Regions from separate parts of the Pseudomonas sp. PDM14 genome, predicted to be linked through region 2. Evidence: predicted binding sites of a transcription regulator. Region 2 holds the regulator's gene; the other holds the start of a gene.
What was found. The regulator sigma-54, encoded in region 2, starts transcription at its own class of promoters, with help from an activator protein. The targets are predictions, from matches to a motif close to ANTGGCATNNANNTTGCTNT.
Positions count from the first base shown of each region.

Region 1 (4,544 bases), on a different contig from region 2:
TCGCGCACTTTCAGGAGCTCACCGTCGATGCCCTGCAGTTGCTGCGCGAACTGGCGCAGGCGAGGTAGGCCATGGCCGAAAGCGAAAGTGGCGCCGACAAGAGCGAGGAACCCACTGGCAAGCGCCTGGAAGAGGCGCGCAAGAAAGGCCAGATTGCCCGCTCGCGCGAGCTCAATACCGTCGCTATCACCCTGACGGGTGCCTTCGCGTTGCTAATGTACGGCGGTGAGATGGGTGATGCGTTGCTCAGCATCATGCGCAACAGCTTCAGCCTGCCGCGCGAAGTGCTGATGGACGACGGCTCCATGGCGCAGTACCTGATGGCTGCCGGCAAGGCGGCCGTGCAGCTGATGCAGCCGTTCATCATCATCCTGCTGATCGCCTCGATTCTCGGCCCCATTTCTCTCGGTGGTTGGCTGTTCTCCATGGAGGCACTGGCTCCGAAGTTCAGCCGCATGGACCCGCTTGCCGGGCTCAAACGCATGTTTTCATTCAAGGCCCTGGCCGAGCTGCTCAAGGCGTTGGCCAAGTTCGTGGTGATCCTGATGGTGGCGCTGGCAGTGCTTTCCTCTGATACGGACGACATTCTGGCGATGGCCAACGAGCCGATCGAGCAGGCGATCATGCACAGCCTGCAGATCGTCGGCTGGAGCGCCTTGTGGCTGGCCAGCGGGCTGATCCTGATCGCCGGTGTGGATGTACCGTTTCAGCTGTGGGATTCCAAGCAGAAGCTGAAGATGACCAAGCAGGAAGTGCGCGACGAGTACAAGGACTCCGAGGGCAAGCCGGAAGTCAAAGGCAAGATCCGTCAGTTGCAGCGCGAGATGGCCGAGCGGCGCATGATGCAGTCCGTGCCGCAGGCCGACGTGGTGATCACCAACCCGACGCACTTCGCGGTCGCCCTGAAGTACGACCCGGCGTCCGGCAATGCGCCGGTGCTGCTGGCCAAGGGTGGCGATTTCCTCGCGTTGAAGATTCGCGAGATCGCCAAGGAACACAAGGTCACCATGCTCGAATCGCCAGCTCTGGCGCGGGCGGTGTTCTATTCCACAGAAGTCGAGGCCGAGATTCCTGCCGGCCTCTACCTGGCCGTGGCCCAGGTGCTGGCGTACGTCTACCAGCTGCGCCAGTTCCGCGCCGGCAAGGCCAAGCGCCCAGGCCCGCTACCGGATCTGCCGATCCCGCCGGACCTGCGTCGCGACAACTGATCGTACGTTCGCTCCCATCCCATTTGACAAGCCGTGCATGCCGCCTAAACCGGTAGGTGGTGAGTGGCTCGTGCCGCGGTACTCGACCTGAATGCAGTCGCCTGCTTCTCAAGGAGTGCCCCATGGCCCAGATACCGCTTTCCGCTGCCTTGCGCAGCGAATACGAACGCCTGTTCAACACCTGTCAGATCCGCATCGGCAAGGCTGCCGAAGTGGAGAGCCTGGTCAGCCAGATCCGCGCCAATCAGCCGCGCTACGAGCACGTCGGCAACGCCGTGGGCGTGCCCTGGGATTTCATCGCGGTGATCCATTGCATGGAAAGCAGCCTGGATTTTCGCAAACACCTGCATAACGGCGATCCCTTGACGGCGCGAACCGTGCAGGTGCCGTCCGGACGGCCGAAAGTCGGCGGGCCGCCATTCACCTGGGAGGAGAGCGCCAGTGATGCGCTGACCTTCAAGAGGCTCGGCACGCATATCGACTGGAGCCTGGCCGGCATGCTCTATCAGCTCGAACGCTACAACGGCTTTGGCTACCGGCAGTTTCATCCGCAGGTGCAGTCGCCGTACCTGTGGAGCTATTCCAACCAGTATGTCAGCGGCAAGTACGTCAAGGACGGGCTCTGGTCGGACACCGCCGTGTCCAAGCAGTGCGGTGCCGCGGTGCTGTTGCGGCGCATGGCCGAGAACGGCCAGACGCGCTTCGTAGACCAGCCGGTACCGGCAGACGATGCGCCGCTGATCGTGCGTTACGTCACCAGCAAACCGGGCGATCCGCTGCTGATTGCCAGAACCGAGGCGCTGCAGCGTTGGCTCAATGGTTTTCCCGGCATTTTCGTCAAGGTCGACGGTGAGGCGGGGCCGCGAACCTCGGCGGCCTATCGGCAGATCACTGGCTCTTACCTGCCGGGCGATCCACGCGGTTAAGCGAGTTGGCCGATTTTCGGTGAGTTGGAATGCTTCTTGCCCTTACCCCAGCACGACGCCGTTTTGCGTCAAAAGATTGAACGACTGGGGTAACACCGCGTGGCAGTAGATAGAGCAGAGCTGGTCGGCAACATGCGCAGCAACCTGGCCGGGTTGCGCCACGGCAACCTGGGTATTCCCCTGTTGCTGCTGGTCATGCTCGGCATGGTCATGCTGCCGATCCCGCCCTTTCTGCTGGACGTGCTGTTCACCTTCAGTATCGCTCTGTCGATCGTCGTGCTGCTGGTGGCGATCTATGCCCTGCGGCCGCTCGATTTTGCCGTGTTTCCGACCATTCTGCTGGCCGCCACGCTGCTGCGCCTGGCGCTCAACGTGGCCTCCACGCGTGTGGTCCTGTTGCACGGCCAGGAAGGCCACGACGCCGCCGGCCAGGTGATCAAGGCCTTCGGTGAAGTGGTTATCGGCGGCAACTACGTGGTCGGTATCGTGGTGTTCGCCATCTTGATGATCATCAACTTCGTGGTGGTCACCAAGGGTGCCGGGCGGATCTCCGAGGTCAGCGCGCGGTTCACCCTGGATGCCATGCCCGGCAAGCAGATGGCCATCGACGCTGACCTCAATGCCGGCATCATCGACCAGGTCGAGGCGAAGAAGCGCCGGACCGAAGTGGCTCAGGAGGCCGACTTCTACGGTTCGATGGACGGTGCCAGCAAGTTCGTTCGCGGTGACGCCGTCGCCGGTCTGCTGATCCTGTTCATCAACCTCATCGGTGGCATCGCGATCGGTATCCTTCAGCACGACCTGAGCTTCGCCGACGCCGGGCGCATCTACACCCTGCTGACCATCGGTGACGGCCTGGTCGCACAGATCCCCTCGCTGCTGCTGTCGACCGCCGCGGCGATCATGGTCACCCGGGTTTCCACCTCCGAGGACATGGGCGCCCAGGTCAACAGGCAGATGTTCGCCTCGCCGCGCGCCCTGGCAGTGTCGGCCGCGATCATGATCGCCATGGGCCTGGTGCCCGGCATGCCGCATTTCTCCTTCATCAGCCTGGGCCTGGTCGCCGCCGGCGGCGCCTACTGGATTGCCAACAAGCAGCGCAAGGCCAAGGACGTGGAGGCCCAGGAAGTCCAGCGCCAGCAGGAGCTGCTCCCCGCCCAGCGCGCGCAGGAGGTCAAGGAACTGGGGTGGGACGATGTCACCCCGGTGGACATGGTCGGCCTGGAGGTCGGTTATCGCCTGATCCCGCTGGTTGATCGTAATCAGGGTGGGCAGTTGCTCGCGCGCATCAAGGGCGTGCGCAAGAAGCTTTCCCAAGAGATGGGCTTCCTCATGCCCTCCGTACATATCCGTGACAACCTCGACCTGCTGCCCAACGCCTACCGCCTGACCCTGATGGGCGTCAGCGTGGCCGAGGCGGAGGTGTACCCGGAGCGTGAACTGGCGATCAACCCGGGGCAGGTGTTCGGCACCCTCAACGGCATTGCCGCCAAAGATCCGGCGTTCGGCCTGGAGGCGGTGTGGATCGACCCGACCCAGCGCGACCAGGCGCAGTCGCTTGGCTACACGGTGGTGGATGCCAGCACGGTGGTGGCTACGCACCTCAACCAGGTTCTGCACAAGCACTCCCACGAGCTGCTTGGGCACGAGGAAGTGCAGCAGCTGATGCAACTGCTGGCCAAGAGTTCGCCGAAGCTGGCCGAAGAGCTGGTGCCTGGCCTGGTGTCGTTGTCGACCCTGCTCAAGGTTCTGCAGGCGCTGTTGCAGGAGCAGGTACCGGTGCGCGATATCCGCACCATCGCAGAGGCCATCGCCAACGTCGCACCGAAGAGTCAAGATCCCGCCGCGATGGTCGCTGCGGTGCGCGTCGCGTTGGCCCGCGCAATCGTGCAAAGCATTGTGGGACTAGAGCCGGAGCTTCCTGTCATCACATTGGAACCAAGGTTGGAACAGATATTGCTCAACAGTCTGCAGAAGGCCGGACAGGGCTCCGAGGATGGCATCCTCCTGGAACCCGGAATGGCCGAGAAGCTGCAGCGCTCCCTGGTGGATGCGGCGCAGCGCCAGGAGATGTTGGGCAAACCGGTGATCCTGCTGGTTGCCGGCCCGGTTCGGTCGATGCTCTCGCGCTTTGCGCGCCTCGCCGTACCCAGCATGCATGTACTGGCTTACCAGGAAATACCGGACAACAAGCAGGTCACCATCGTTGCGACGGTGGGCCAGAACTGAGGGTTCTAAGCCATGCAAGTCAAACGCTTCTTCGCCGCCGATATGCGCCAAGCCATGAAACTGGTGCGCGATGAGCTGGGCGCTGATGCGGCCATCATCGGCAATCGCCGGGTGGCCGGTGGTGTCGAGCTGACTGCCGCGCTGGACTACCAGATGCCCGAGCCCGTGCGTGCGCCGAACC
Region 1 is NZ_JACVAQ010000002.1:557,510-562,053, reverse strand. Features, by position in the region: gene fliR (flagellar biosynthetic protein FliR) at 1-68, shown strand, start outside; gene flhB (flagellar biosynthesis protein FlhB) at 72-1,208, shown strand; gene IB229_RS15230 (hypothetical protein) at 1,331-2,134, shown strand; gene flhA (flagellar biosynthesis protein FlhA) at 2,267-4,363, shown strand; gene flhF (flagellar biosynthesis protein FlhF) at 4,376-4,544, shown strand, end outside.
Region 1: the regulator sigma-54 is predicted to act here: its motif matches at 2,158-2,177, upstream of flhA (flagellar biosynthesis protein FlhA).

Region 2 (4,793 bases):
CGGCGGCACGCGGCGGCGAAGGTGCCGCACGCGAGTTCTGTGAATTGATCATGCGCGCCCAGGGCAGTCTAGACGCCGCCCAGGCCGCCTACCTCTAGGATCAGCCATGTTCGCCAAACTGCGCCGCCCCGTGATTTTCACCCTGATCGCCGCCCTGCTGGTCGCCGTTGGCTACTGGAACATCCGCCCGGAGAGTTTCATGGAGCGGCAGACCGTCGCCGAGGCCGAAAGCGCGGTCGACTTCTACGCCATCAACGCCAGCACCCAGCAATACCAGGAAGACGGCCAGCTGCACTACGAGATGACCGCCGAAAAACTGGAGCACCTCAAGGCCAGCGACGTGACCCTGGTGAGCAAGCCCGACCTGCAGCTGTACCGTGGCACGCCCTACCCATGGCATATCCAGAGCGCGCGCGGCGAAGTCGCCCCGGAGGGCAAGGAAGTCGAGCTGATCGACGATGTGCGCATCGCACGCACCGACGCCAAGGGCCGCCCCACCGTGATCACCAGCAGCCGCATGACGGTATTTCCCGATAAGGAATATGCGCAAACCCGGCAAGCCGTTAGAATCGAGGCCGCCAACGGGGTGACCACGGCAAAAGGAATGAAAGCGTACATGAATGACGGCAGGATCAACCTGCTGTCCAACGTAAGAGGCCAGCATGAGGTTCGTTAAAACCCTCCCCCTACTGTTCATCGGCCTCGGCGCAGCGCTTGGAAGCGCAAGTACCTGGGCCCTGCCAAGCGACCGCGATCAACCGATCCGCGTCCAGGCCGACAGCGCTGAACTGGACGACAAACAAGGCGTGGCCGTGTATCGCGGCGGCGTCGTCATCACCCAGGGCACCATGAAGATCACCGGCGACACGGTGACCATCACCCAGGACGCCAACGGCGAAGTCGAAGTGTTCACCTCGGTTGGCCGCCCGGCCTACTACGAGCAGAAACCGGCTGCCGACAAGCAGATCGTCAAGGCATACGGCCTGACCATCCAGTATTTCGCCAGCAACGAGCGCATCGTGCTGATCGACCAGGCCAAGGTGATTCAGGAAGGCAACACCTTCGAAGGCGAGAAGATCGTCTATGACACCCAGCGCCAGATCGTCAACGCCGGCCGCGCCAATGGCACCTCGGTAAGCACGCCGCGTCCGCGTATCGACATGGTCATCCAGCCGCGCAAGAAAACCGGCCAGCCGGAGCAAGGGCAGTAATGGCAACCCTGAAAGCGCAACACCTGGCGAAGAGCTACAAGGGCCGACAGGTCGTTCGCGACGTCAGCCTGTCCATCGACAGCGGCCAGATCGTCGGCCTGCTCGGCCCCAACGGTGCCGGCAAGACCACCTGTTTCTACATGATCGTCGGCCTGGTACAGGCCGATCAGGGGCGCGTGCTGATCGACGACCTCGACGTCAGCCACCAGCCCATGCACGGTCGCGCACGCGTCGGTATCGGCTACCTGCCGCAGGAAGCCTCGATCTTCCGCAAGCTGTCGGTGGCCGACAACATCATGGCCATCCTGGAAACCCGCAAGGATCTTGACCGCGACGGGCGCAAGGCCGCACTGGAGACCCTGCTGCAGGAATTCCATATCAGCCACATCCGCGACAGCCTGGGCATGAGCCTGTCCGGCGGTGAACGCCGCCGCGTGGAAATTGCCCGCGCCCTGGCGACCGAGCCGAAATTCATCCTGCTCGACGAACCCTTTGCCGGTGTCGACCCGATTTCCGTCGGCGACATCAAGCAGATCATTCATCACCTCAAGGCCAAAGGCATCGGCGTACTGATCACCGATCACAACGTGCGCGAAACGCTCGACATCTGCGAGACCGCCTACATTGTCAACGATGGCCAGCTGATCGCCGAAGGCGACGCCGAGAGCATTCTGGCCAACCAGCTGGTGAAAGAAGTCTACCTCGGACACGAATTCCGCCTCTGACACAGGCACGCGCTTCACTACATGGATGTTGTCAAGCCTAGGCAAAGCCGAAAGTTTTGGGCATATAATTTGCTTATTGGCGGCGCCTCGGCGCCCTGTAGTGAATGGCGCGCTTGCGCCAGCAAATAAGGTGCAAAGCTTCCTGCCATGAAACCCTCGCTAGTCCTCAAGATGGGCCAGCAGCTGACGATGACACCGCAGCTGCAGCAAGCCATTCGCCTACTCCAGCTGTCGACCCTGGACCTGCAACAGGAAATCCAGGAGGCCCTGGAGTCCAATCCCATGCTCGAGCGCCAGGAGGAAGGAGAGGACTTCGACAACTCCGACCCCATGGCCGACGGCAGCGAAGAACAGGTCAACCAACCGGTTCAGGAAGCGATCTACCAGGAAACCAACAGCACCAGCGCCGATTCGATCGAAGACGGCGAGTGGAACGAGCGCATCCCTAACGAGCTGCCGGTCGATACCGCCTGGGAAGACGTCTACCAGACCAGCGCCAGCAGCCTGCCGAGTAACGATGACGACGAGTGGGACTTCACCACCCGCACTTCCGCCGGCGAGAGCCTGCAGACTCACCTGTTGTGGCAACTCAATCTGGCGCCGATGTCGGATACCGACCGCCTGATCGCCGTGACCCTGATCGACTGCATCAACAACCAGGGCTACCTGGAAGAATCGCTCGAGGAAATCGTCGACGCCTTCGATCCTGAAATGGACGTCGAGCTGGACGAAGTGGAGGCGGTGCTGCATCGCATCCAGCAGTTCGAACCCGCGGGTATTGGTGCCCGCGACCTGCGCGAATGCCTGCTGCTGCAACTGCGTCAGTTGCCGGCAAATACGCCCTGGCTGGCCGAGGCCAACCGCCTCGCCGGTGATCACCTCGACCTGCTCGGCAGCCGCGACTACAGCCAGCTGATGCGCCGCATGAAGCTCAAGGAAGACGAGCTGCGACAGGTCATCGAACTGATCCAGAGCCTCAACCCGCGCCCCGGTTCGCAGATCGAGTCCAGCGAGCCGGAATACGTGGTGCCGGACGTGATCGTGCGCAAGCACAACGAGCGCTGGCTGGTCGAGTTGAACCAGGAGTCCGTGCCGCGCCTGCGCGTCAACCCGCAGTACGCCGGCTTCGTGCGTCGCGCCGACTCCAGCGCCGACAACACCTTCATGCGCAACCAGCTGCAGGAGGCCCGCTGGTTCATCAAGAGCCTGCAGAGCCGCAACGAAACCCTGATGAAAGTCGCCACGCAGATCGTCGAGCATCAGCGCGGCTTCCTCGAGTATGGCGACGAGGCGATGAAGCCCCTGGTCCTGCACGACATCGCCGAGGCGGTAGGCATGCATGAGTCGACCATCTCGCGCGTCACCACGCAGAAATTCATGCACACCCCGCGCGGCATTTACGAGTTGAAGTACTTCTTCTCCAGCCACGTCAGCACCTCCGAAGGCGGTGAATGCTCCTCCACCGCGATCCGCGCCATCATCAAGAAACTGGTCGCCGCGGAAAACGCGAAAAAGCCGTTGAGTGACAGCAAGATCGCTGGTTTACTGGAAGCACAGGGCATTCAGGTTGCTCGTCGCACAGTCGCCAAATACCGCGAATCCCTCGGGATAGCGCCTTCGAGCGAACGCAAACGACTGATGTGATGTGGCACTGAGGGAGGGCTTTTGCACAACCGGCCAGGCTGACGACACGCTTCCGCAGCGCGCCCCAGACCTGTTGTGCAAGAGCCCTCTCAGCCAGAGTGTTACGGTGGCAGGCCCGCTAGCCTGTCTCTTACACACGGCAACAAGGAGAAGCGGTATGCAAGTCAACATCAGTGGACATCAACTGGATGTGACCGACGCCCTGCGCGACTATGTCGGCGAGAAACTCAGCCGGCTGGAGCGCCATTTCGACAAGATCACCAATGTGCAGGTGACCCTGGAGGTCGAGAAGCTCAAACAGAAAATCGAAGCGACCCTGCACATCGCCGGAGGCGAAGTGGTCGCCAACGCAGAACACGAAGACATGTATGCGGCGATCGATCTGCTCGCCGACAAACTCGACCGCCAACTGATCAAGCACAAGGAAAAGCAGCTGGGTCGCCTGCAAGGCGCCGCAGCCCGCTGATACCTACCCACACATGATCCGACTCGAAAACATCCTGACCGCCGGCCGTTCCCTCGTGAACGTGCCGGGCGGCAGTAAAAAACGCGTTCTAGAACAGATTGCCAACCTGGTTGCGCGTGAATTGCCTGACCTCGATGGGCAAGACATCTTCGAAAGCCTGATTGCCCGTGAAAAGCTCGGCTCCACCGGCTTCGGCAACGGCATCGCCATTCCCCACTGCCGCCTGCCCGGCTGTACTGCGCCGATAAGCGCCGTGCTGCGTCTGGAAGCGTCGGTCGATTTCGACGCCATCGACGGTGCACCGGTCGACCTGCTGTTCGTTCTCCTGGTGCCGGAAGCGGCCACCGACGAGCACCTCGAACTGCTCCGGCAGATCGCCAGCATGCTCGACCGCGCCGATGTGCGCGAACGCCTGCGTCAGGCGCAGAGCAGCGAGGATCTCTACCGGGTCGTCGTCGACGTGCAGAACGGCCAGTAGGAGCGCGGTCATGCGCCTGATCATCGTCAGCGGTCGCTCCGGCTCGGGCAAGAGCACCGCCCTCGATGTACTGGAGGACAACGGTTTCTACTGCATCGACAACCTGCCCGCCGGCCTGTTGCCCGAGCTGGCGCAAAGCGCCCTGCTGCAAACCGAACTGATGCACCCGCAAGTGGCCGTGTCGATCGACGCGCGCAACCTGCCCAGCCAGCTGCGGCGCTTCCCAGAACTGCTCGAGGAAGTCCGCGCCCGGCATATCGTCTGCGACG
Region 2 is NZ_JACVAQ010000003.1:307,346-312,138, reverse strand. Features, by position in the region: gene IB229_RS21080 (KdsC family phosphatase) at 1-98, shown strand, start outside; gene lptC (LPS export ABC transporter periplasmic protein LptC) at 107-676, shown strand; gene lptA (lipopolysaccharide transport periplasmic protein LptA) at 663-1,211, shown strand; gene lptB (LPS export ABC transporter ATP-binding protein) at 1,211-1,936, shown strand; gene IB229_RS21060 (RNA polymerase factor sigma-54) at 2,084-3,580, shown strand; gene hpf (ribosome hibernation-promoting factor, HPF/YfiA family) at 3,738-4,046, shown strand; gene ptsN (PTS IIA-like nitrogen regulatory protein PtsN) at 4,060-4,524, shown strand; gene rapZ (RNase adapter RapZ) at 4,535-4,793, shown strand, end outside.